DNA from 2 places in the Blautia sp. AF19-1 genome. Region 2 is predicted to be linked to the other one. Evidence: predicted binding sites of a transcription regulator. Region 2 holds the regulator's gene; the other holds the start of a gene.

Region 1 (11,641 bases), on a different contig from region 2:
CATCAAAAATTGTATCCTTGAAATCTGCCGACATTCCCATACCATTATCGCTAACTAAGAAACGGTACTTTGCATAGACAGATGACTTTGTCTCACATTCTTCTACAAAGAACTGAATTTCCCCACCTTCCTGGGTATACTTCACTGCATTGGAAAGCAGGTTGCTGAAAATCTGTATCAGGTGAACCTGATCCCCATTCACCCACTCATGCTGAATATTTTCTTTTATGATTGTAAGGGTCTGCTGCTTTTCATATATTTGAGTATGAAATATAGTGTTAAGTTCCTGTACAAGATCCAGAATAGAAAAGTCAGAATATTTGAAGACTGTTTTTCCTGCCTCAATCTTGCTCATATCCAGAACGTCATTGATAATTCCCAACAGATGCCGCGATGAAATATCTATTTTATCTGCATACTCTATAACTTTTGCTTTATTACCTGCATCATGTCTGATCAAAGATGTGATACCAATGATTGCATTCATAGGAGTACGAATATCATGTGACATATTAGACAGGAAATCCGTTTTCGCCTTATTTGCATTTTCAGCTGTCTGTAAAGCCTCTGTTGCAACGTTCTTTGCCTTTTTCAGTTTTTGATTGACTACTTCCATTTCCTTCATTGTTTGCAAATGAAGTTCATTATTTCTTTTTTCATATTCTGCTCTTTGATCTGCAAGACTAAGTCTGGAAATACTGTAGAATAATCCGGCAAAAAGTAAAAGTATAAAACCTGCCATGAGTATTGTTGTAAACAACACCGTTTTCTGGTAATCCATCAGCACATTGTCCACAACTCCCTTTGCCACAATGCACACCAAAATGGTGTTGTTGCTTTCTATCGGGCAATACCCCATATAATAGGGGTTCTGTTTTCCCAAAAGTGCAACTCCGGATTCTCTGTTATCAAATTTCTTTTTGAACAAATCCGCCTCTTCTTCTGTAATAGCCTGTTGCCCTTTTAAATGTTTTAGCAAAGAATAATTACGCAGGTATTTATCACCACTCTGGTTCGTATACGTAATATTTCCGTCATCATCCAGCATGAACAAATAGGCTTTCCCATCATAACCTTTCAGTTTTAACATGGAATCCAGTTTCGAATGATCATACACAGTTCCAATTGCCGTATAAGTTTCTCCATTGATCGTGTATTCCTGACATGGAATCGCAACCAGATAACCGTCTTTTTTCTTCTGATCATAATCAAGACGCACCAGTTTTCCAATATTGTATCCGTTCTTTAAGTCCAGCAGAAGTTTACTTGGCATATCAATCCGCATTTTTGTTCCACCTGCTGATATTGCCTGACCATTTTCCTGAAGGAATATAAGAGTACTTTCCGATTCTTTTTCCCATGCTTCAAAGAAATTTTTGTTCGTATCCGTTTCAAGAGACAGTTCCCTCTCATGAAGTAAGAATTCCTCAACCAACTGCAGCTGGCTGTAGTATCCACTCACCTGAAGATCATAGGTCTGCTGTATCTGTTCAACAACAGCTCCCATACTGCTTTTTCCATTTTCGCTGATATACTTATTAGACTTACTTATAAGATACTTGATACAAACTAAGCTTAAAAGAATCATAAGTAGTATAAGCAACAGCCTTGTTATTTTTTTTCTTTTATTTACCGCTTGTTCTATCTCCACTTTTACTGTTCAACCTCTATATAGTCTTCCGGTGCTGACGGCTGCTGTCCTTTTGACATTGCTTCGGTCCATGCACTTGATAATGTTGTATCTTTAAGCTGCTCAATCTCACATTTCGGATTTATTTTTTTCAAAACGGACATTGTGGTGTCTGTAAGAAGAATCGAGTATTCCTTTTCTTTGTCTATTTTCTTATCATTAACTGTTAAGTCCTTTAACGAAAATCCACTTTTCTCTTGACTGACGATCATTTTCATACCAGATGCAATTGGTAATTCGTATTCATTGGTTACATAAAAATTCTCATCAGCTTCGGCGAGATAATTTTCCACGAGTTCACAAACCTGTTTACCATTTATTTTTGCAAAATATAATGTTGTATCTGAACTCTTCGCTGTCATCATGCCAACCCGGCTATTGGTGCATTCTCCTTTGTACATAGAAGAAGTAAAATAATAATATGGTGCCAGAGCCAGCTGTGCATCATTTTCTTCTCTGATCGTAGTTAAAATGGAAGATGCTGCATCACGGCCATTTCTATCGTTCAGTGAAATGGAATATTCATTTTCAAAATTCATCATTGCTTTTTCTTCTGGATCTTTACGATTCATTACACTGCGAAAAGTATCATAAGCCTGTGTTTCATCCATTTCCCCTGACAGTAATCCGTGAACAGCCTCAAGACTTGCATCAAATGATTTTTGGGCGGAATATCGGATATAAACAGCATTATGATTAATTTCCTCTTCCAGTCCAGGCACATCCTGCATCATGGTTGGAACATCTGTATTCAATGAAATAACACCGCTTCCATCCGCAATCAGCTTTTGCCCCTCTTCTGAAATCATACAATCCAGCACATCCAGCGCAGTATCCAGTTTCTCCCGGTCTTTTTCCAGGTTTTTGTTAAATGCAATGTTTAAGGACGGAGTCATGTACACATAGGATTCATCCGATGTCTGTGAAAAGTAAGGAATACGGGTCAGCTCCGCATCCATCTGTTTCTGCAGCTGCTGCATAACCGTCGGATGTCCATGAAACATTGCTGATTTTCCCTCGACAAACATCTGGATTCCTGTATTGACGTCAATATTGATATCTTCTTTACCAAAGTGCGAGTCCTTAAGAAACTGACTGGTTTCTGAAAAAATACGTTTCCATAATGTATCATCAAACTTCACTTCATCCGCTGCAGTCTCTGCACCGTTTCGCCATTCAATACCATCCAGGCTTGTAAACTCACCGATTGCCGCCGCCTGGATGATTTCATTATTAGACCAGTCTTCCCCAAGATCCATGGAATACGGTTTTATGCCATTATCATAAAACTGCTGACAGGCCTGTACATATTCCTCATAATTTTCTGGAATCTTTACGCCATACTGATCAAACAGTGTTTTGTTGGCAATGATCGTCTGCGGAATACCACAGATTGGCAGCCACTGGATTTCATCCTCCTCATTCTTATAATATTGCACCGCATAAGAATAATACTTGGAAACAACATCATAAGAAGCAAAATCCATAAGATAAGGCTGTAAGTCCTGTGCATCTGTTCCAGAAAATCGACGTACTGTTATAATATCCGGTAATTCATCATGTTCTTTAAAATAACTGTATAAATCGGTATCATTGTTACCTATAATAAATTCAATATCCTGATCTGGAAACTGTTCATGGATATAGGATGCAATATTTTTCATCAAACGATTTTCCCACAGATAAACGGTAAGATGATCATCATTTATAGATACTTCTTTCTTTGACTGTCCACATCCAGACAAGACAGCAGATGCTGCAAGTACACCTGACACCACTGCTGTCAGACAACGTTTTGCCTTTTTCATACTTTTATTTTCCTCATTTTTTCCTGATAAAATCATTATTGTTACGTCTGTGAAATAACACCGTAAAAAAGCACCGTCAGACAGACAGTGCACCTCATTTTATGCAACTGGCTGCCATTTTACAGGCCCTGTAGCTTTGCGTCCCAGACTTTCATCTGGTTTGCCAATTTCCTTATTATAGCTTTAATCTTATGCAAAAAACTGATTTTATTATACTTTAGTGTTCTACTATACGCAAGAAAAAGATTAACATTTTAACGTTCAAAAGCAAAAAAAAGAACAGCCGATACATATACTCGAACTGTTCTCCTATTAAGTACGTTACATTATTTTACAATAAAACTTCCAGAAATATGATATCTATCATATTTTCTGGAAGTCCTGTCTTTGAGCAAGTGGCTAACTCGGTTAAAAAAGCTTTCAATCCTTGTTTCAATCCCTCTGAGTTCATCATACAATCTGTCGTTTCACCCCTTATTTTCTGACATTTCTGTGGAAATATACTTTTTTCTTCCTCCTTCATTGCGAATCTTTCCGGGAAATGCTATAATAGCCAAAGTTGAAAGCGCGAAATCCGAAGCATTTGCAAGCTGCTCCGGAAAAAAAGACCATCCCCCGGACAAAAAGAGAGGGGATATGTCCATCCTACTGGACATAAGAAAGGAGTTATTCTATGCCTTATGATGACGTACAAAAATTTTCAGAGGCAGCCGTAAACAAAGCAAAGCTGCTGAAAGAACACCCGGGGAAATACTTTCTCCGTGCAGTCATGGCCGGTTTCTTTATCGTGGTTGCCATGATTTTCTCCAACGTGGTAGGCAATACGTTCCAGAGTACAGATCCTGCCTGGGGAAAACTGCTTGGCGGTATTGTGTTTGCCATTGCGGTTCTGCTGATCGTTTTTATCGGTGCAGAGCTTTTCACCGGAAACAATCTTGTTATGGCATTTGGGGCCTATGACAAAAAAGTCTCCTGGGCACAGGTTGGAAAAGTATGGCTGGTAAGCTACATCGGAAACTTTGTCGGATGCCTGATTCTCTCCGTAATTTTCGTACTGGCAGGTGCTTCCGGTACTGCCGATTATTACGCAGGATTTATTGGAAATAAACTTTCCATTCCTGCCGGAGAAATGTTTTTCCGTGCCATTCTCTGCAACTTCTTCGTCTGCCTCGCCGTTGCCTGCGGCATGAAATGCAAAAATGAAGTTGCCAAATTTTTCATGATTATACTTTGCATCGCCGGATTCGTTGTTGCCGGTTTTGAACACTGCGTTGCCAATATGGCCACCTTTGTTACCGCTGCACTTCTGGTCCCAGGCGGCATTTCTCTGACTGCCGCATTGAAAAGTATGGTCATTGTAACTATAGGAAACGCAATAGGAGGCGGTGTGCTCCTTGCCTGGCCGCTTCGAATGATGAGTGCAGATAAATGACAAAATCTTTATACATTGCGGAAAAACCGAGCGTTGCTCAGGAGTTCGCAAAAGCGTTAAAACAGAATATGCAGCGCAGGGATGGATACTTAGAGTCGGATCAGTCCGTCGTAACCTGGTGCGTCGGTCACCTGGTTACGATGAGTTATCCGGAAAAATATGATCCTGCGTTAAAAAGGTGGAGTCTCGAGACCCTGCCTTTTTTGCCTGAAAACTTCAAATATGAAGTTATCCCGGAAGTAAAAAAGCAGTTCACCATTGTGAGTAACCTGCTCCACCGGGAGGATATTGAAACCATTTATGTCTGTACCGACTCCGGGCGGGAGGGAGAATACATCTATCGTCTCGTCGCGCAGATGGCCGGTATCAAAGACAAGAAACAGAAGCGTGTCTGGATCGACTCGCAGACAGAAGAAGAAATTCTGCGCGGTATCCGCGAAGCGAAGGACGAAAGTGAATACGACAATCTTTCGGCATCCGCTTATCTCCGCGCCAAAGAAGATTACCTGATGGGCATTAATTTTTCCCGTCTTCTCTCGCTCAAATACGGAAGCGCTGTCGCATCGTATCTCGGCACTAAATATCAGTCTATTTCCGTCGGCCGTGTTATGACATGTGTGCTCGGCATGGTCGTACGCCGGGAGCGCGAAATCCGCAGCTTTGTGAAAACACCATTCTACCGTGTCATCGCCGGTCTTTCCTTAAATGGACGCAATTTTGAGGGGGAATGGCGCGCCGTAAAAGGCAGCCGCTACTTCAACTCTCCGCTTCTCTATAAGGAGAACGGCTTCCAGAAAAAAGAGGACGCACAGAAACTGATCGAGGAATTAAGCATGCAGAATCCTCTGATCCCGCATGTCCTGAAAATGGAGCGAAAAAAGGAAAATAAAAATGCGCCACTGCTTTACAACCTTGCGGAGCTGCAAAATGACTGTGCCCGCTTTTTCAAAATCAGTCCGGATGAAACGCTGAAAGTTGTTCAGGAGCTTTACGAGAAAAAGCTGGTTACCTATCCGCGAACCGATGCCCGTGTGCTTTCTTCTGCCGTTGCCAGGGAAATCAGCAAAAACCTGCGCGGCCTGCAGCAGTACGGCATCTGCAGCGGCCTTGCAAATGAAATTTTGCAGGGTGAAAGCTGGAAAAAGATTGGTTCCACCCGCTATACAAACGATAAACAGATTACCGATCACTATGCGATCATTCCGACCGGACAGGGCCTTAACAATCTGCGGAACCTCTCGGAACTCTCCGCAAAAGTTTATGAGACGATTGTCCGCCGTTTTCTCGGTATCTTCTATCCGCCGGCGGTCTATCAGAAAGTTGCTCTTGTCACCGAAATCGGCGGCGAGCAGTTTTTCTCCAACTTCCGTGTTCTCGTGCAGGAGGGCTATTTAAAAGCCATGCAGTATTCTTTCTTCCGTAAGAAAGAGGAGGACGACGAGGGCAGAAAGGAAGACGAGACGACTTGCGATCCCTCTTTTCTTGCAGCGCTGTCCCAGCTGCAGAAAGGCAGCGAGCTGAATCTTCTCGACCTTTCTATCAAGGAAGGAGAAACCTCTCCGCCAAAACGCTACACCTCCGGTTCGATGATCCTTGCAATGGAAAATGCCGGACAGCTCATTGAAGACGAGGAGCTGCGCGAACAGATTAAGGGAAGCGGCATCGGAACGAGTGCGACGCGTGCTGAGATTCTGAAAAAGCTTGTCTTTATCAAATATCTTGCTCTGAACAAAAAGACACAGGTTATCACCCCGACACAGCTTGGCGAAATGATCTACGACGTCGTACACCAGTCGATCCGCCCGCTTCTGAATCCGGAGCTGACGGCAAGCTGGGAAAAGGGACTTACCTATGTAGCGGAAGGCTCCATTACCTCCGAGGAATATATGGGAAAACTGGAAAACTTTGTGACACGCCACACGGTAAATGTGAAGCAGATGCGGAATCAGTTCCAGCTAAAGAGCAGCTTTGATGCGTCCGCGCCGTATTACAAAAAAGCCTCTTCCACGCGCTCCCGTACCGGGAAACGTACCGCTGCAGAAGACTCCTCTGCAAAGTCCTATTCCACCGCCAGAAAAAAGGGCACACAGAACTCCTGAAATGTGGTAAGATAAACAGGAACTAAAACAAGAAAGGATGAATCACGCATGAAAGATGCAACCATTTCTGAACTTTATGATTTAACCCAGACCATTGCCGCAAAAATCTTTGAAGGCAAAACGTATCCATGGGAAGTGCTTCCGCTCATTAAAGATTTTATTCTTGAACTCGGCGAAACACTCGATCCGGCAGAATACGAAAAACGCGGCGAAAATGTCTGGATCGCAAAAGATGCCGTGATCGCACCGACCGCTTCCATCAACGGCCCATGCATCATCGGAAAAGGCGCGGAGATCCGCCAGTGTGCTTTTATCCGCGGAAATGCCATCGTCGGCGAGGGCGCTGTCGTTGGAAACTCCACCGAACTGAAAAATGTCATTCTCTTTAATAAAGTACAGGTTCCGCATTACAACTATGTCGGCGACTCTGTTCTTGGATACAAAGCCCATATGGGTGCCGGTTCCATTACTTCCAATGTAAAATCCGATAAGAAGCTCGTTGTTGTCAAAGGCGCAGATGAACAGATCGAAACCGGACTGAAAAAATTCGGTGCGATGCTCGGCGATGAAGTTGAGGTCGGCTGTAACAGCGTATTGAACCCGGGAACGGTTGTCGGAAGAAATTCCAACATTTATCCACTCTCCTGTGTTCGCGGTGTGATCCCGTCAGGTCATATTTTTAAGAATGCGAAAGAAATTGTCAAAAAAATCTGATAATTAAAAAAATTCTCTTTTATCGAGAGAAAACCAAACCGATTGATTTAAAAGACCGCCGGAAATTTTATCGTTTTCCGGTGGTCTTTGCAATTTTTTATCAAAATATGCTGGACGAATGACCAATTTTGTGAGACAATAACCATAGGTCTGTGAACAGGCTGGAAACAGTCCGTTCGAAAGACAAAAGCTCAAATAAGTACATATTTGAAAGGAGTTTAACAATGACTTATTCACACGAAGTAGAAATGATGTGTCCGGTTGCCCAGGGCGTGCATCACGGTGCAGCTCCGATTCCGGAGGAAGCAAAATGGGTAAAAGCAAAAGAAATCAAAGACATTTCCGGATTCACTCACGGTATTGGCTGGTGCGCACCGCAGCAGGGTACCTGCAAGCTGACTCTGAACGTAAAAGAGGGCGTTATCCAGGAAGCTCTCGTTGAGACCATCGGATGTTCAGGAATGACTCATTCTGCAGCTATGGCATCTGAGATTCTGCCAGGACTTACCATCCTTGAGGCACTGAATACTGACCTTGTGTGTGATGCTATCAATACTGCTATGAGAGAGCTCTTCCTGCAGATCGTTTACGGAAGAAGCCAGAGTGCATTCTCCGAGGACGGACTGGTTGTAGGCGCAGGCCTGGAAGACCTTGGTAAAGGACTTCGTTCCCAGGTTGGTACCATGTACGGAACTCTTGCAAAAGGACCTCGTTATCTGGAGATGACCGACGGTTATGTAACAGGTATCGCTCTGGATGCAGATGATGAGATTATCGGTTACAAATTCATCAACTTCGGAAAGATGATGGACTTCATCAAAGCCGGCGATGATGCAAACACAGCTTTCGAAAAAGCAAGCGGACAGTACGGACGTGTTGCTGATGCTGTTAAGATCGTTGACCCGAGAAAAGAGTAATCAGATAATTTAGGAGGATAGGAAAATGGCTTTATTTGAATCATATGAAAGAAGAGAGAAACAGATTCTGGCTAAGCTTGCTGAGTACGGAATCAACTCCATCGAAGAAGCTGCAGAAGTTACAAAAGCTGCTGGCCTTGATGTATACAAAATGATCGAAGGCATTCAGCCAATCTGCTTCGAGAATGCAAAATGGGCTTACACTGTAGGCGCAGCAATCGCAATCAAAAAAGGATGCCGCAAAGCTTCTGAAGCTGCTGCAGCAATCGGTGAGGGACTTCAGTCCTTCTGTATCCCGGGTTCTGTAGCAGATCAGCGTAAAGTTGGTCTTGGCCATGGTAACCTTGGTAAAATGCTTCTGGAAGAGGACACCGAGTGCTTCGCATTCCTGGCTGGACATGAGTCCTTCGCAGCTGCTGAGGGTGCTATCGGTATCGCTGAAAAAGCAAACAAAGTACGTCAGAAACCTCTGCGTGTTATCCTGAACGGTCTTGGAAAAGACGCTGCTCAGATCATCGCTCGTATTAACGGCTTTACTTATGTAGAGACTGAGTATGACTACTACACCGGAGAACTGAAAGAAGTATTCAGAAAAGCATACTCCGATGGACCGCGTGCGAAAGTTAACTGCTACGGCGCTAACGACGTTCGTGAAGGCGTTGCTATCATGTGGAAAGAGAACGTTGACGTTTCCATCACCGGAAACTCCACCAACCCGACTCGTTTCCAGCATCCAGTTGCAGGTACCTACAAAAAAGAGCGTATCGAAGCTGGTAAAAAATACTTCTCCGTTGCTTCCGGCGGTGGTACAGGACGTACTCTTCACCCGGACAACATGGCAGCAGGTCCTGCTTCCTACGGTATGACCGATACTATGGGACGTATGCATTCTGACGCTCAGTTTGCAGGTTCTTCTTCTGTACCGGCTCACGTAGAGATGATGGGTCTGATCGGCGCAGGAAACAACCCGATGGTTGGTATGACTGTTGCTGTTGCTGTAGCTGTTGAAGAGGCAGCAAAAGCTGGCAAATTCTAAGATTAGCCAAACTTTGCGTAAATAAAATTATTTGAGCAAAAAAGAAGCGCCGCGGGAATTTTCCCGTATGGCGCTTCTTTTTTGCTGCTTTCGATATCCTGCAAAGTTGGGCGTGCAGATTGCAGGAACGATGTTTCAAACACATGCTATATTCTTTTGATCCATGCACAAAAAACGCCTCTGAACCCAAAACGTTTCAGAGGCGTTTTTTATATCATTCTAAGCATTATTTTGCAGCGATAAACTTCTTTGCAACCAATGTCTCTGCACAAAGTACTGCTCCGCCTGCTGCGCCGCGGACCGTGTTGTGGGACAGACCTACGAATTTCCAGTCGTAGATGGAATCCTCTCTTAAACGGCCTACGTTGATTCCCATACCGTTCTCGTAGTTGACATCCAGTGTTACCTGCGGACGGTTATCTTCTGTCATGTAACGGATGAACTGTTTCGGTGCGCTTGGCAGATTCAGCTCCTGCGGAAGGCCTTTGAAGTTCTCCAGTTTTTCGATCAGCTGCTCTTTCGTCGGTTTCTTGCGGAATTTTACGAAAACAGCTGCGGTGTGTCCGTTTAATACCGGAACACGGATACACTGACAGGTGATCTTCGGCTCAGTTGCTTTTACGATCACGCCGTTTTCAATTTTACCCCAGATACGAAGCGGCTCCTGCTCGCTCTTCTCTTCTTCTCCGCCGATGAACGGGATGATGTTTCCTTCCATCTCCGGCCAGTCTTTGAAGGTTTTTCCTGCTCCGGAAATTGCCTGGTATGTGGTTGCAACCACTTCATATGGCTCGAACTCTTTCCATGCCGTTAATACCGGTGCATAGCTCTGGATTGAACAGTTCGGTTTTACAGCGATAAAGCCTCTCTTGGTTCCCAGACGTTTTTTCTGAAACTCGATAACATCGAAGTGCTCCGGGTTGATTTCCGGAACTACCATCGGAACATCCGGTGTCCAGCGGTGTGCGCTGTTGTTGGAAACAACCGGTGTCTCGGTCTTTGCATATGCTTCTTCAATCGCTTTGATCTCATCTTTCGACATATCAACAGCGGAAAATACAAAATCTACGGTAGATGCCACATGCTCTACATCATTTACATTCATCACAACGAGCTTTTTCACTGCTTCCGGCATTGGAGTATCCATTTTCCAGCGTCCGCCGACTGCTTCCTCATATGTTTTTCCGGCACTTCTCGGACTTGCTGCCAGGGTCACAACTTCAAACCACGGATGGTTCTCCAGCAGAGAAATAAATCTCTGTCCTACCATACCGGTTGCTCCTAAAATTCCTACTCTCAATTTCTGCTCCATTGGTTTCATCTCCTTGTTCTTCTGTGGCGTACATTTGTGCGTCTCATGTCATACTATACCAATTTTTTCAAAATTGCAACTGTTTTTTCAATTTTCCTGTAAATATTTTTTATTCTGCTCGATGACAGCCTGCATCGCATCTGCTCCCGGCGCACCGATCGTGTTGCGTCGTTCTACGCAGTTCTTCATGCTGATGGCATCATAAATATCATCCTCGAAGACCGGGCTGATCGCTTTGTACTCTTCGAGTTTCATATCATCAAGGGAGATTCCTTTGTCAATGCAGTACAGAACGAGACGGCCGACAATGCCATGTGCATCGCGGAACGGAACGCCTTTTCCAACAAGGTAATCAGCTGCGTCCGTTGCATTCGTGAAACCGTTCTTTGCACTGTTCTCCATGCGGTCTTTTTTGAAGTGCATGGTAGAAAGCATGCCATTGAACAGAGCCAGGCATCCTTTTACGGTGTCGATGGCATCGAAGGTCAGCTCTTTATCCTCCTGCATATCTTTGTTGTACGCCAGCGGGATTCCCTTCATAGTGGTGAGCATTGACATCAGAGCTGCGTAAACGCGGCCTGTTTTTCCTCGAACAAGCTCTGCGATATCCGGATTCTTTTTCTGCGGCATGAT
Region 2 (11,641 bases):
TCAGAGATCATGAAAAAGAACTGAGACAAACAGTACTGAACATCAATCTGGACATGATCGGAACGTATATGGGAAAATTTATCGCCTGTGTATCGGCAGAAGAAAAGCTTACCCATTACATCAGCTATATGGCTGCAGAAGTTGGATTTCCAATTGCGGCAGAAAACGGCGTCTATTCCAGTGATTCCACACCATTTGCCGATCATGGGGTTCCGGCTGTTTCGTTTGCGCGTATTGCCAACGGAAATGTCGCCCCGATTCACTGCCGCTACGATGTCAAAGATGTGATGTCGATGGAGCAGCTGCAAAAAGATATTGATTTCCTGACAGTATTTACCGGAAGATTCGCAAACGCAGCGGTCTGCCCGGTGGCAAGAGAAATACCGGAAACGATTCGGAAACAATTGGATGAATATTTGTTTCGCAAGAGAAAAGAAGCCTGATATACTTCGATCACGGATATGAGCAGCGAGACGAATTGCAAATAGGAAAAAGAACGACAGTGGCAGGAGAGAGAAACCATGAAAAAAATAGAACTGGTAGAAATCAGGCAGGTAAACGATGCCCTTGCAGAAATGGTTGCGCTGTTTCGAGTAGAACTGCGTTCCTATAAAGGAATTGCATCAAAACCGAACGTGGAAGACGGACGGGAAGAAATGAAGGAATACCTTTTAGCAGGATTTCCAGTGTTTGCCGCTACGGTGCATGGCGAATACGCAGGTTATGTTGTCTGTCGTATTGAGAGCGAGGTGGTGTGGGTGGAATCCATCTTTGTCAGAGAAGAGTACCGCCGGCAGGGAGTCGCTGCCGCACTGCATGGCAAGGCAGAAGAAATTGCAGCTTCTTATGGAAACGATACGGTTTACAACTATGTCCATCCCAATAACCACAGGATGATTGAATTTTTGAGAAAGCGTGGTTACACCGTTCTGAATCTAATTGAGATCCGTAAACCGTATCAGAATGAAAAACTGACGCAGACGATTACGGTTGGGGAACATGAATTTGATTATTGAGGGAGTCATTTTCATCCCACAATTCCAGAAAAGCCCGAAGTTCAGACGGAAGGCGCCCCTTGCGCCAGGCAAGCAGGATTTCGGTTGTAAGGTCTGCATCTGTGATGGTGCAGGCCTTTAATTTATGGGAAAGATTCAGCATGGAGGCCGGCAGAAGAGCGATGCCAAGGCCTTTTTCTGCCATTGTCATTGCCGTGCGGGCGTCCTCGCAGGTGAGATAGATATCGCAGAACAGACCTGCCTGCTCGAAAGCGGAGAGCATGTATTTCCGGTAGCGGTTCGACAGAATCAGCGGCTGCTCGGCAAGTTCTGTAAGCGAAAGGGTTTCACGCCCGGCAAAAAGCGGGTGAGAAGGGAGTGCCATGGCGGTGATGCTCTCTTTTAAAAGGGTCTTCGTCTCGCAGCCATTTAAAACGATTGGCGTGCGGAGCGTGGTGAGATCCACCATGTGATTTTCGAGCTGGTCTTTTAAAGCAAAGGTAGAACCTTCGTGGACATCGAAATGGATGTGCGGGTATTTCCAGGAAAATCGCAGGAGATAGTCGGCGAGCAGTGAAACGGTGGATGGCGTCATGCCGATGTGGAGTGTCGCAGACTGACTGGATTTTACGACTTCGCGCCTGGTGAGATCCGCAAACATCAGAAGCGTTCCTGCCTGTTCATACAGTGTTTTTCCTGCCTCGGTCAGAGTGATTTTCTTCGTGCCGCGGATGAGAAGAGGAACCTGAAGCTCTTCCTCCAGCATTTTGATCTGATAACTTAACGGCGGCTGTGTCATATGCAGCACCCGTGCCGCCCCGCTGATGGTTCCCGCATCCACGATGGCGCGGAAGTATTCGAGTTGTCGAAGTTCCATAAAAATCCTCCTGAAAAAAATATATAAAAATTATTTAATTTCAATATAAAAACAATAATTTACATATAGAATACGCCATGCTATACTGAAAAGCAAGTGAAAAAGAAGGGAATGAGGGAACAAATGAAACGAATTGATTTCGAACATGGAACCGTAACCGGAAACATCCTCGGGGCAGCGCTCCCGATGCTGGTTGCTCAGATTTTGAGTCTGCTGTACAATATTGTAGACCGCGTCTACATCGCGCGGATCCCGGAGGTAGGAACGGCGGCACTCGGTGCAGTCGGTCTGTGTTTTCCGCTGATCGTTATCATCACAGCATTCAGCAACTTGTTTGGAAGCGGCGGCGCTCCGCTGTTTTCGATTGAGCGTGGAAAGAATGATCAAAAAAAGGCGGAACGTATTATGAATACGTCGTATTCCATGGTATGTGTCTGTGCTGTCATACTGATGGTGATCGGCTTTTTGTTTGCCCGTCCACTGCTGTCGCTGTTCGGTGCATCGGCAGATGCGATGGTATACGCGTATCCTTATATGATGATTTATCTGATCGGAACTTTGCCGTCGATGGTGGCAACCGGCATGAACCCGTTCATCAACGCGCAGGGCTACTCGACCGTTGGCATGCTTTCCGTCACGATCGGAGCGGTCGCAAACCTGCTGCTTGACCCGCTGTTTATCTTTGTATTTGGCTTTGGTGTGCAGGGGGCTGCGATTGCAACTGTGATTTCCCAGACACTTTCCGCCGTGTTCGTTCTGTATTTCCTGACCCGAAAATCGGAACTGAAAGTGCGCTTTGTGCGGAAAGATGAAATTTCTGAGTGTGCAGGCTATGCGAAAAATATTGTCAGCCTCGGTACCGCGGGATTTATCATGCAGCTGACCAACAGCCTTGTCACGATCTGCTGCAACAACGTACTCTCTGTGACCGGCGGTGATATTTACATCTCTGTTATGACGATTGTATCGAGCGTGCGTCAGCTCGTCGAGACACCGATCTATGCAATGAATGAGGGAACTTCTCCGATTTTGAGCTATAATTACGGTGCACGCCGTCCGGCCCGCGTGCGCAAGGCGATGTGTGTCATGAGTGCGATGATCCTCGGCTATACCGCAGTGATGTGGAGCGTGATTGTTCTGGCGCCGCATGCGCTGATCGGTATTTTCAGTTCGGATGCGGTACTGACAGCAGATGCGGTTCCGGCTCTGAAGCAGTACTTTGCAGCATTCATTTTCATGGATCTGCAGTACATTGGACAGACCGTATTCAAATCTCTGAATAAAAAGAAACAGGCGATCTTTTTCTCTCTGCTCCGAAAAGTATTCATTGTTGTACCGCTCACCTATCTGATGCCGTACGTACTCCACATGGGAACGGACGGTGTCTTCCTTGCCGAACCGGTATCAAACGTAATCGGCGGAAGTCTCTGCTTTATCACCATGCTGATTCTGGTTCTGCCGGAATTGAAGCGAATGGAGCAGCAGAAGTAATAGTTTTGAAAAGCTTTTGAAAAAAGTACAGGAAGATATTTACCGAAATCGTTTCGGCAGATATCTTCCTGTTTTTGTTGCGATACATACGATAAAAAGGGTTAGATTCCCCTTTTTCGCTGCGCTGCATTCGAAGAGAGCTGCCGGTGGCAGTTTCTGCAGGTGAAAAAATTATAAAGTATAGCTAAAAACTATTTTGCTGTATCGAAGATAAGTATTTGATCTTTCCGGAAATTCACGCTACACTGGAAACAGCAAAAACAAAAGAACAGGAGAGGGTTTTTATGGAAGAAAACAAAATGGGAACGATCCCGGTCAGCCGTCTGGTGATTTCCATGGCGCTGCCGCTGATGCTGTCACTTCTGATTAATTCGCTTTACAACTTCGTGGATTCCGTGTTCGTTGCGCGGGTTTCTGAGGATGCACTGACGGCAATTTCCCTGGCGGCTCCGATGCAGCTCATTGTATCATCGCTCGGTCTTGGAAATGCGGTCGGCCTGAACGCCGTCATTTCCCGGGCACTTGGAGAAAAGAATCAGAAAAAGGTAAAAGATGCAGCGAGCGCCGCGCTTTTTCTTGCATTCTGCTCGTGGATTTTAAACAGTATTTTATGTATCGCATTTGCCCGGATCTATTTTGAAAGTCAGTCCGGCGGCAATGAAGCCATCGCAGCGTATGGCATCCAATACTTAAGTATCTGTATGATCGCGTCTCTCGGCCAGATGGGACAGTGGGTCTTTGACCGGTTTGTTATGGCAAGCGGAAAAGCGCACCTTTTTATTTTTACACTTTCCGCCGCATCGCTGACAAATCTGATTCTCGATCCGATCTTTATTTTCGGCTGGTTCGGCCTTCCGCGGATGGAGACGGCCGGAGCTGCGCTTGCAACCGTCATCGGTCAGTTTATGGGCTGCCTTGCCGGAATGGTAATCAATAAAAAGTGGAACCCGGAAATTCCGTTTGCTTTTACACTGAAACCGGACTGGGTGAGTGTGCGTGAGATTATAAAAGTCGGTTTTCCGTCCACGCTGGTACAGATCCTGACCTCGGTTGTCAATATGGCGATGAATGCGATTATTATTACCTTTTCTTCGACGGCAGTTGCTGCTTTTGGTGTGTGCACAAAGATTCAGAATATTACAACCGTCGGTGTTCACGGTATCACAAACGGTCTGATTCCGATTGTAGCGTACAATTACGGCGCAAAGCAAAAAGAAAGAATCCGTCAGTCGATCCGGTACGGCATTCTTTACGGCGGCGGACTGTTTCTTATCTTTTTTGCCGTGCTGGAATTCTGTCCTGGCGTTGTACTGAAACTTTTTGATGCCTCGGACAATCTGATGCGCATCGGAGTTCCGGCGCTCCGCATTCTGGCAGTGGCCTATCTGCTTTCGATTCCAGGCCTGATCTATCAGGCGGCGTTGCAGGGACTTTCCCTTGGAAAAGAAAGTATGTACATATCCATGACACGCCAGGCGATTCTGCCGCTGGTGTTTGCATTTCTTCTCAAAGGATTTGGAAACCTGAATCTGATATGGGGCGCCTTTGTCCTGGCTGAGCTCTGCGGCATCCCGCTTGCAGCAGCTCTCTGGAAACGGAAAGGGGAAAAGCAGATTCAGTTTTAAGTATAGAAAAGAAAAACAAAAAGGCTGTTCTTTGCGAAAGGCAGCCTTTTTTGCATACCATAAGATAAGAATACACAGGGGCTTATGGATGAAAGAGCAGGAAAATCTGACAGGAAAAGGAATTACAGCCGCCGTGCTGGATACAGGGATTTTTCCCCATATGGATTTTGACGGCCGGATTGTAGCCTTCCGGGATCTTGTGTACGGGCGGGAGACGCCTTACGATGACAATGGACACGGAACGCATGTCTGTGGTATCCTTGGCGGAAGTGGAAGAGCGTCCGGCGGAAAATACCAGGGTGCGGCACCGGGATGCCGGTTTGTCGTAGTGAAGATTCTGGACCGAAGGGGAAATGGAAGAAAGCAGGATATCCTCGCGGCGATTGACTGGGTGTGCAAAGAGCGAATAAGACTTAATATCCGCATTTTAAATATTTCAGTGGGAACAACAGAGCAGGAAAAAACGGTGGATGATCTGCTAGTACAGGCGGTGGAGCGCGCCTGGGATGACGGGATCACTGTTGTGACAGCGGCCGGAAATCTGGGGCCCGCTCCGGGCAGTATTACGGCGCCGGGGAGCAGCAGAAAAGTGATCACCGTGGGAGCGGGCGATCTGCTGGAGCCAAGAAGAGGAATCTCCGGATGCGGCCCGACACGGGACTGCGTCTGCAAACCGGATCTTGTCGCGCCTGGAAAACGTCTCATTTCCTGCGCGCCTGGAAGAAGCAGGAAGGAATATGTGGTGAAGAGCGGCACCTCGATGGCGGCACCGCGGGTGTCCGGAGCCGTGGCTTTGGCACTTGAACGGGTTCCGGATCTTACAAATGTCCAGGCGAAAATGCTGCTTTGCGAATCGGCGAGAGACCTTGGCCTTCCGCGCAACCGTCAGGGGCATGGGATGCTTCAAACAGACCGTTTTCTGTCTCTTCTGTGAGACACTGTGCGGCAGCATAAAAAAAGAAAAATGAAGGAAAACACCTCTCATCCTGCAAAAATTGTGTGAATTTATGGGAAAATGCCAAAAAATCAGGCGAATTTTGACTTGACAAGCTATAGGATACTTTATACAATAAACGGGAATAGAAAAAGGAGGCCTACTATGGAAAAAATTCAGATGACCACTCCTCTGGTAGAGATGGATGGAGATGAGATGACCAGAATTCTCTGGAAAATGATCAAAGATGAGCTGCTTCTCCCGTTTATTGACCTGAAAACGGAATATTACGATCTGGGACTGGAACACAGAAACGAGACGAACGATCAGGTAACCGTAGATTCCGCAAACGCTACCAAGAAATACGGTGTAGCAGTCAAATGTGCCACCATTACGCCGAATGCAGCGCGTATGACCGAGTACAATCTGAAAGAAATGTGGAAGAGCCCGAACGGAACGATCCGTGCCATGCTCGACGGAACCGTTTTCCGTACCCCGATTGTCGTAAAAGGCATCGAGCCGTGCGTGCGCAACTGGAAAAAACCGATCACGATTGCCCGTCATGCATACGGAGATGTCTATAAAAATGCAGAAATGCGCATTCCGGGACCGGGAAAAGCAGAGCTGGTTTATACGGCTGAGGACGGCACCGAGACAAGAGAGCTGATCCACAACTTCACCGGCGCCGGTGTCATTCAGGGCATGCACAATCTGGATAACTCCATAGAAAGCTTTGCGAGAAGCTGTTTCGAGTACGCACTGTCCACGAAACAGGATCTGTGGTTTGCAAGCAAGGATACGATTTCCAAGAAGTATGATCACCGCTTCAAGGATATCTTCCAGGAGATCTTCGATGCAGAGTACAAAGAGAAATTTGCAGAAGCAGGCATTACCTACTTCTACACTCTGATCGACGACGCCGTTGCCCGCATCATGAAAGCAGAGGGCGGCTTTATCTGGGCCTGCAAGAACTACGACGGCGATGTCATGAGCGACATGGTATCCTCCGCCTTCGGTTCCCTTGCGATGATGACTTCTGTTCTCGTATCCCCGCACGGATATTACGAGTACGAGGCTGCGCACGGAACCGTACAGCGCCACTATTACCGTCACTTAAAAGGTGAGGAGACATCCACCAACTCCGTGGCCACCATTTTTGCATGGACCGGCGCACTCAGAAAACGCGGGGAAATGGATGGAAACGCAGAACTTTCCGCATTTGCAGACCGTCTGGAAAAAGCAACGATCGCAACGATCGAGAGCGGAAAAATGACAAAAGACCTTGCGCTGATCACCACCATGGAAAATCCGACCGTATTAAACAGCCGTGATTTCATCCTGGCCATCCGCGAGGAGCTGGAGAAATAATTAAACGAAGCAAAAAAGAAAGCCGATCCGGCATTCCCGCAAAAAGGGATGCGCCGGACCGGCTTTTTCTGTTTTGAATTTTCCGGGGAAAACCAGGCCTATTCGGCAAGCTCTTCCCATTTTTCATACAGCTCTTCGAGTTCCGCGGCAATCTCTGCTTTCTCTTTGCTTAATTTCACACACTCTGCCACATTCGTTGCGACTTCCGGTTTCGACATTTCCTCATCAATTTCCGAATCGCGTGTCTCAAGCTCTTCAATTCGTTTCTCCGTCTTTTTCAGCTCGTTTTCTTTCTTGCGGAGACGTGCCTGTTCTTCTTTCTGCGCTTTCCAGTCCAGCTTTGTGGAGGAGGCTTCGGAAGGAGCCGCTGCTTCTTCCGGAGCGGCGGCATCGGCAGCAGGAGCATAGATGCGGGTCAGCTCTTCTTTTTTCTCCAGATAGTAATCGTAATTTCCGATATAGTTGACGAGTGTCTGTCCCGTCAGCTCCAGAATCCGGGTTGCGGTCTGGTTAATAAAATAACGATCGTGGGAGACATATAGCACCGTTCCGGTGTAGTCCTTCAGTGCATTTTCCAGAATCTCTTTAGAGACGATATCGAGGTGGTTGGTCGGCTCGTCGAGGATCAGGAAGTTGGCGTTCGAGAGCATCAGCTTGGCAAGGGAAATTCGTCCGCGCTCACCGCCGCTCAAGGTATGAATCGGTTGGAAGACATCGTCGTTTGTAAACAGGAAGGCGGCCAGCACATTTCGGATTTCGGTGTTTGTCAGATATGGATACGCGTCGGAAATCTCCTGGAAAATGGTCTTTTCCATGTGGAGCACCTGATGCTCCTGATCGTAGTAACCGATTTGTACACGGCTTCCAAGTGTAAAAGAGCCGACATCCGGGCGGATGACTTCGTTTAAGATCTTTAAGATCGTCGTTTTTCCCGTTCCGTTGTTTCCGATGATTGCGACGCGCTCCCCGCGCTTGATTTCGAAATTCAGATCCTGGAAAAGCGTCTGTCCCGGGAAGGCTTTGGAGAGGTGCTCGACGGTCAGCACATCGTTTCCGCTTGTGATGCGCGGTTCCAGACGGATCCGCATATCGGAGCGTACTTCGGTCGGCTTTTCCAGCACATCCATTTTGTCCAGCATTTTTTCACGGCTCTCGGCGCGTTTGATGGATTTCTCGCGGTTGAAAGATTTCAGCTTTGCAATGACTTCTTCCTGATGGTGGATTTCCTGCTGCTGGTTGACCCAGGCATGGTAAGCGGCTTCACGGAGCATTGCTTTTTTTTGACTGTAGGCGGTATAGTTTCCCTCAAAAGTTGTTACTTTTTTATTGTCCACTTCAACGACTTTTGTGACAACGCGGTCGAGAAAGTAACGGTCATGGGAGACGATCAGGACGGCTCCGCTGTAATTTAAAAGATACGTTTCGAGCCAGGAGATCGAGTCCATATCGAGGTGGTTGGTCGGCTCGTCGAGCAGAATGATGTCCGGTTTGGTGAGCAGCAGTTTACCAAGTGCCACGCGGGTCTTCTGACCGCCGGAGAGGGAGTCCACCTGTTTTTCAAAATCGCTCTCGGAAAAGCCAAGACCTTTTAAAACACCGACGACTTCACTGCGGTACGCGTATCCGTTTTCCAGTTCAAAGGTATGGGAGAGGCGGGTGTAGGTGGAAAGAAGTTCATCCAGCTCTGCACCGGATTTTGTATTCATATCACTTTCCATCTGACGGAGGCGTTCCTCCATATCAATCAGATTCTGTTTCGCGGTCAGCACTTCCTGGTAAATGGAAAGGTGTCCGGTCAGATCCTGATGCTGGGCGAGATAGCCCATCGTCTTTCCTTTGGAGAGGATGACCTCTCCCTCATCGGCCCTCATTTCGCCGATGATGATTTTTAACAGCGTCGATTTTCCGGCACCGTTGATGCCGACCAGTGCGGCTTTTTCGCGTTCTTCTATATGAAAAGATGCATTTTTGATAATTTCCGTTGTCCCGAATGCTTTCGAGATATTCTGACATGCAAGAATCATGTGGTTCCTCCAGATAACATATTTCTGTATTTTGACATAATACACCATCCTTATTATAGAGAGTAATACACAAAATTTCAAGAAATCTTTGACAATTTTCTATCAACCATATATAATATGAATATATGCAGGTGTAAATAAGGAGGAATTTATCTTGGAAGAAAAAGGAATTTCGCGGGCAGTTATCAAAAGACTTCCTAGATATTATCGTTACCTGGGCGAATTGCTGGAGGACGGAGTAGAACGGATCTCTTCCGGTGAGCTGAGCGAGCGGATGAAAGTGACAGCTTCCCAGATTCGCCAGGATTTAAATAATTTCGGCGGCTTCGGCCAGCAGGGGTATGGTTATAACGTGCGGTATCTGTACAGCGAGATTGGAAAAATCTTAGGTCTGGACAGAGTCCACAATATGATTTTTGTCGGAGCCGGAAATCTGGGACAGGCACTTGCCAATTATGCGGCCTTTGAAAGAAGCGGATTCAAAACGGTCGGTATTTTTGACGTCAACCCGGTATTAAAAGGAATCTCCGTGCGCGGAATTGAAATCCGCATGGCGGACGAGCTTCCGGAATTTATCAAGGAACACCATGTAGAGATTGCGGCTTTGACACTGCCAAAAGCAAAAGCGGTAGAGATGGCAGAGATTCTCGTGGACAACGGTGTAAAAGCAATCTGGAATTTTGCACATACCGATCTAAACTTAAAACTTCCGAAAGATGTGATCGTCGAGAACGTCCATCTTTCCGAAAGTCTGATGCGTCTCTCCTACAATCTGACCAGATATGAGGCGGAGCATCCAAAGAACAATTAAGAAACCAAAACAAAAGCAGGAGAGTCTTCGGGAAACCGGAGACTTTTTCTGTTCACTTTCCGGATAAGGCAGGAAAAGGAGGAAAAGCGATGAAACGGATTCTTACAGCAGCACAGATGAAGCAGGCAGACCGCAATACGATCGAAACCATGGGGGTACCGTCCCTGGTACTGATGGAGCGCGCGGCGCTGTCCTGCGTGGAGGAGCTTCAAAATGGAACATGGGATACAGGAAAAGTCCTTGCTGTGTGCGGTCCCGGAAATAATGGAGGGGACGGTGCGGCAATTGCACGGATTTTAAAGACGAAAGGGGTGGATGCGGAACTGTTCTGTCTTGGAAATCCGGAAAAATACAGTGAAGGCATGAGAGCACAGAAGAAAATTGCGGAAAATTATGGGGTCCGTGAGGTTAAGAATCCGGATTTCCGGGAATATACTGTTATCATAGATGCCATCTTTGGAATTGGCGTATCCCGTTCGCTGGCAGGGGAGTACCGGAGGGCAGTGGAAGCAATCTGCGCAAGCGGTGTTCCTGTTCTTGCCGTGGACATCCCTTCGGGGATCCACACGGATACCGGAGAGGTCCTTGATGCGGCGGTGAAAGCCAGAGCCACGGTGACATTTGCCTGTGCAAAGCCAGGGCTTCTTTTTGATCCCGGAAAACGATATGCCGGAGAGGTCCTGGTCCGTGATATCGGAATCGGCTTTGATGCAGGAGAAGAGGAGACGCCCTGGTACGGTTCAGTGGAAAAAGAAGATCTGGACCGGTTTCTTACCCGCACGCCGATGGGAAATAAGGGAACCTTCGGAAAGGTGCTGGTACTTGCCGGTTCCGGTGCCATGTGCGGAGCCGCTGTTTTGTGTGCCAGGGCAGTCCTTGCATCCGGTGCCGGCATGGTAAAGGTTGTGACAGAGGAAAGAAACCGTACGCCGCTTTTCTGTGCCCTGCCGGAAGCAATGGCGGATTTCTGGAAGGAGGATGAGCCGCTTCCGGAAGAAGCCCTGCTGCAGGATCTCGCCTGGGCGGACGCTGTTGTTGCGGGACCGGGGCTTTCCAAAAGCCGGACGGCAAAAGAACTGCTCGTTTTTACGGTGCAGCACACAGAAGTTCCTCTTGTTCTGGATGCAGATGCGCTGAACCTGATTGCAGAAGATGCAGAGATTCTTTCGGGCTGCCGGGCAGAAAAAATTTTAACGCCTCATGTAGGAGAGCTTGCACGGCTGCTGCACACGACCATTGCAGAATGCCAGCGTGAGCCGGCAGGAAGCGCCGGAAGGGCAGCCGAAAAATACCAGGCCTGCTGTGTACGAAAGGATTCCGTAACCGTGACAGCAGAGGAAGGGCGTGAGCAGTATTACATAAACACAAGCGGAAGCAGTGCGCTTGCGACGGCGGGAAGCGGCGATGTGCTCGCGGGAATCACAGGCGCCTTTGCAGCAAAACGTCAGTGTGAAAAAAATGAGAAAAAAATCAGCCTTGCCAAAACAGCGGCACTGGCGGCATATGCGCATGGAAA

The links. Region 2 encodes Rex, which represses fermentation and respiration genes when NADH is low (regulators of the CRP and FNR family bind a similar motif). Its sites were predicted from a motif close to ATTGTTAANTANTTAACAAT; they were not measured.
Region 1: DWX26_RS13755 (iron-sulfur cluster assembly scaffold protein) is a predicted target of Rex. The motif match lies at 7,829-7,848, and genes of this name have one in related genera.

Annotation. Positions count from the first base shown of each region.
Region 1 is NZ_QUGQ01000022.1:27,175-38,815, reverse strand. It holds gene DWX26_RS13785 (ATP-binding protein) at 1-1,588, opposite strand, end outside; gene DWX26_RS13780 (ABC transporter substrate-binding protein) at 1,654-3,498, opposite strand; cyclic di-GMP riboswitch class I at 3,598-3,673, opposite strand; gene DWX26_RS13775 (hypothetical protein) at 3,830-4,021, opposite strand; gene DWX26_RS13770 (formate/nitrite transporter family protein) at 4,172-4,930, shown strand; gene DWX26_RS13765 (DNA topoisomerase) at 4,927-7,029, shown strand; gene DWX26_RS13760 (acyltransferase) at 7,078-7,743, shown strand; gene DWX26_RS13755 (iron-sulfur cluster assembly scaffold protein) at 7,968-8,660, shown strand; gene DWX26_RS13750 (GGGtGRT protein) at 8,686-9,696, shown strand; gene DWX26_RS17935 (DUF6783 domain-containing protein) at 9,764-9,856, shown strand; gene asd (aspartate-semialdehyde dehydrogenase) at 9,923-11,008, opposite strand; gene argH (argininosuccinate lyase) at 11,096-11,641, opposite strand, start outside.
Region 2 is NZ_QUGQ01000005.1:5,678-17,318, forward strand. It holds gene DWX26_RS04205 (M28 family metallopeptidase) at 1-443, shown strand, start outside; gene DWX26_RS04210 (GNAT family N-acetyltransferase) at 522-1,016, shown strand; gene DWX26_RS04215 (LysR family transcriptional regulator) at 985-1,872, opposite strand; gene DWX26_RS04220 (MATE family efflux transporter) at 1,996-3,363, shown strand; gene DWX26_RS04225 (MATE family efflux transporter) at 3,648-4,988, shown strand; gene DWX26_RS04230 (S8 family peptidase) at 5,077-5,922, shown strand; gene DWX26_RS04235 (NADP-dependent isocitrate dehydrogenase) at 6,088-7,290, shown strand; gene abc-f (ribosomal protection-like ABC-F family protein) at 7,389-9,314, opposite strand; gene DWX26_RS04245 (redox-sensing transcriptional repressor Rex) at 9,469-10,125, shown strand; gene DWX26_RS04250 (bifunctional ADP-dependent NAD(P)H-hydrate dehydratase/NAD(P)H-hydrate epimerase) at 10,215-11,641, shown strand, end outside.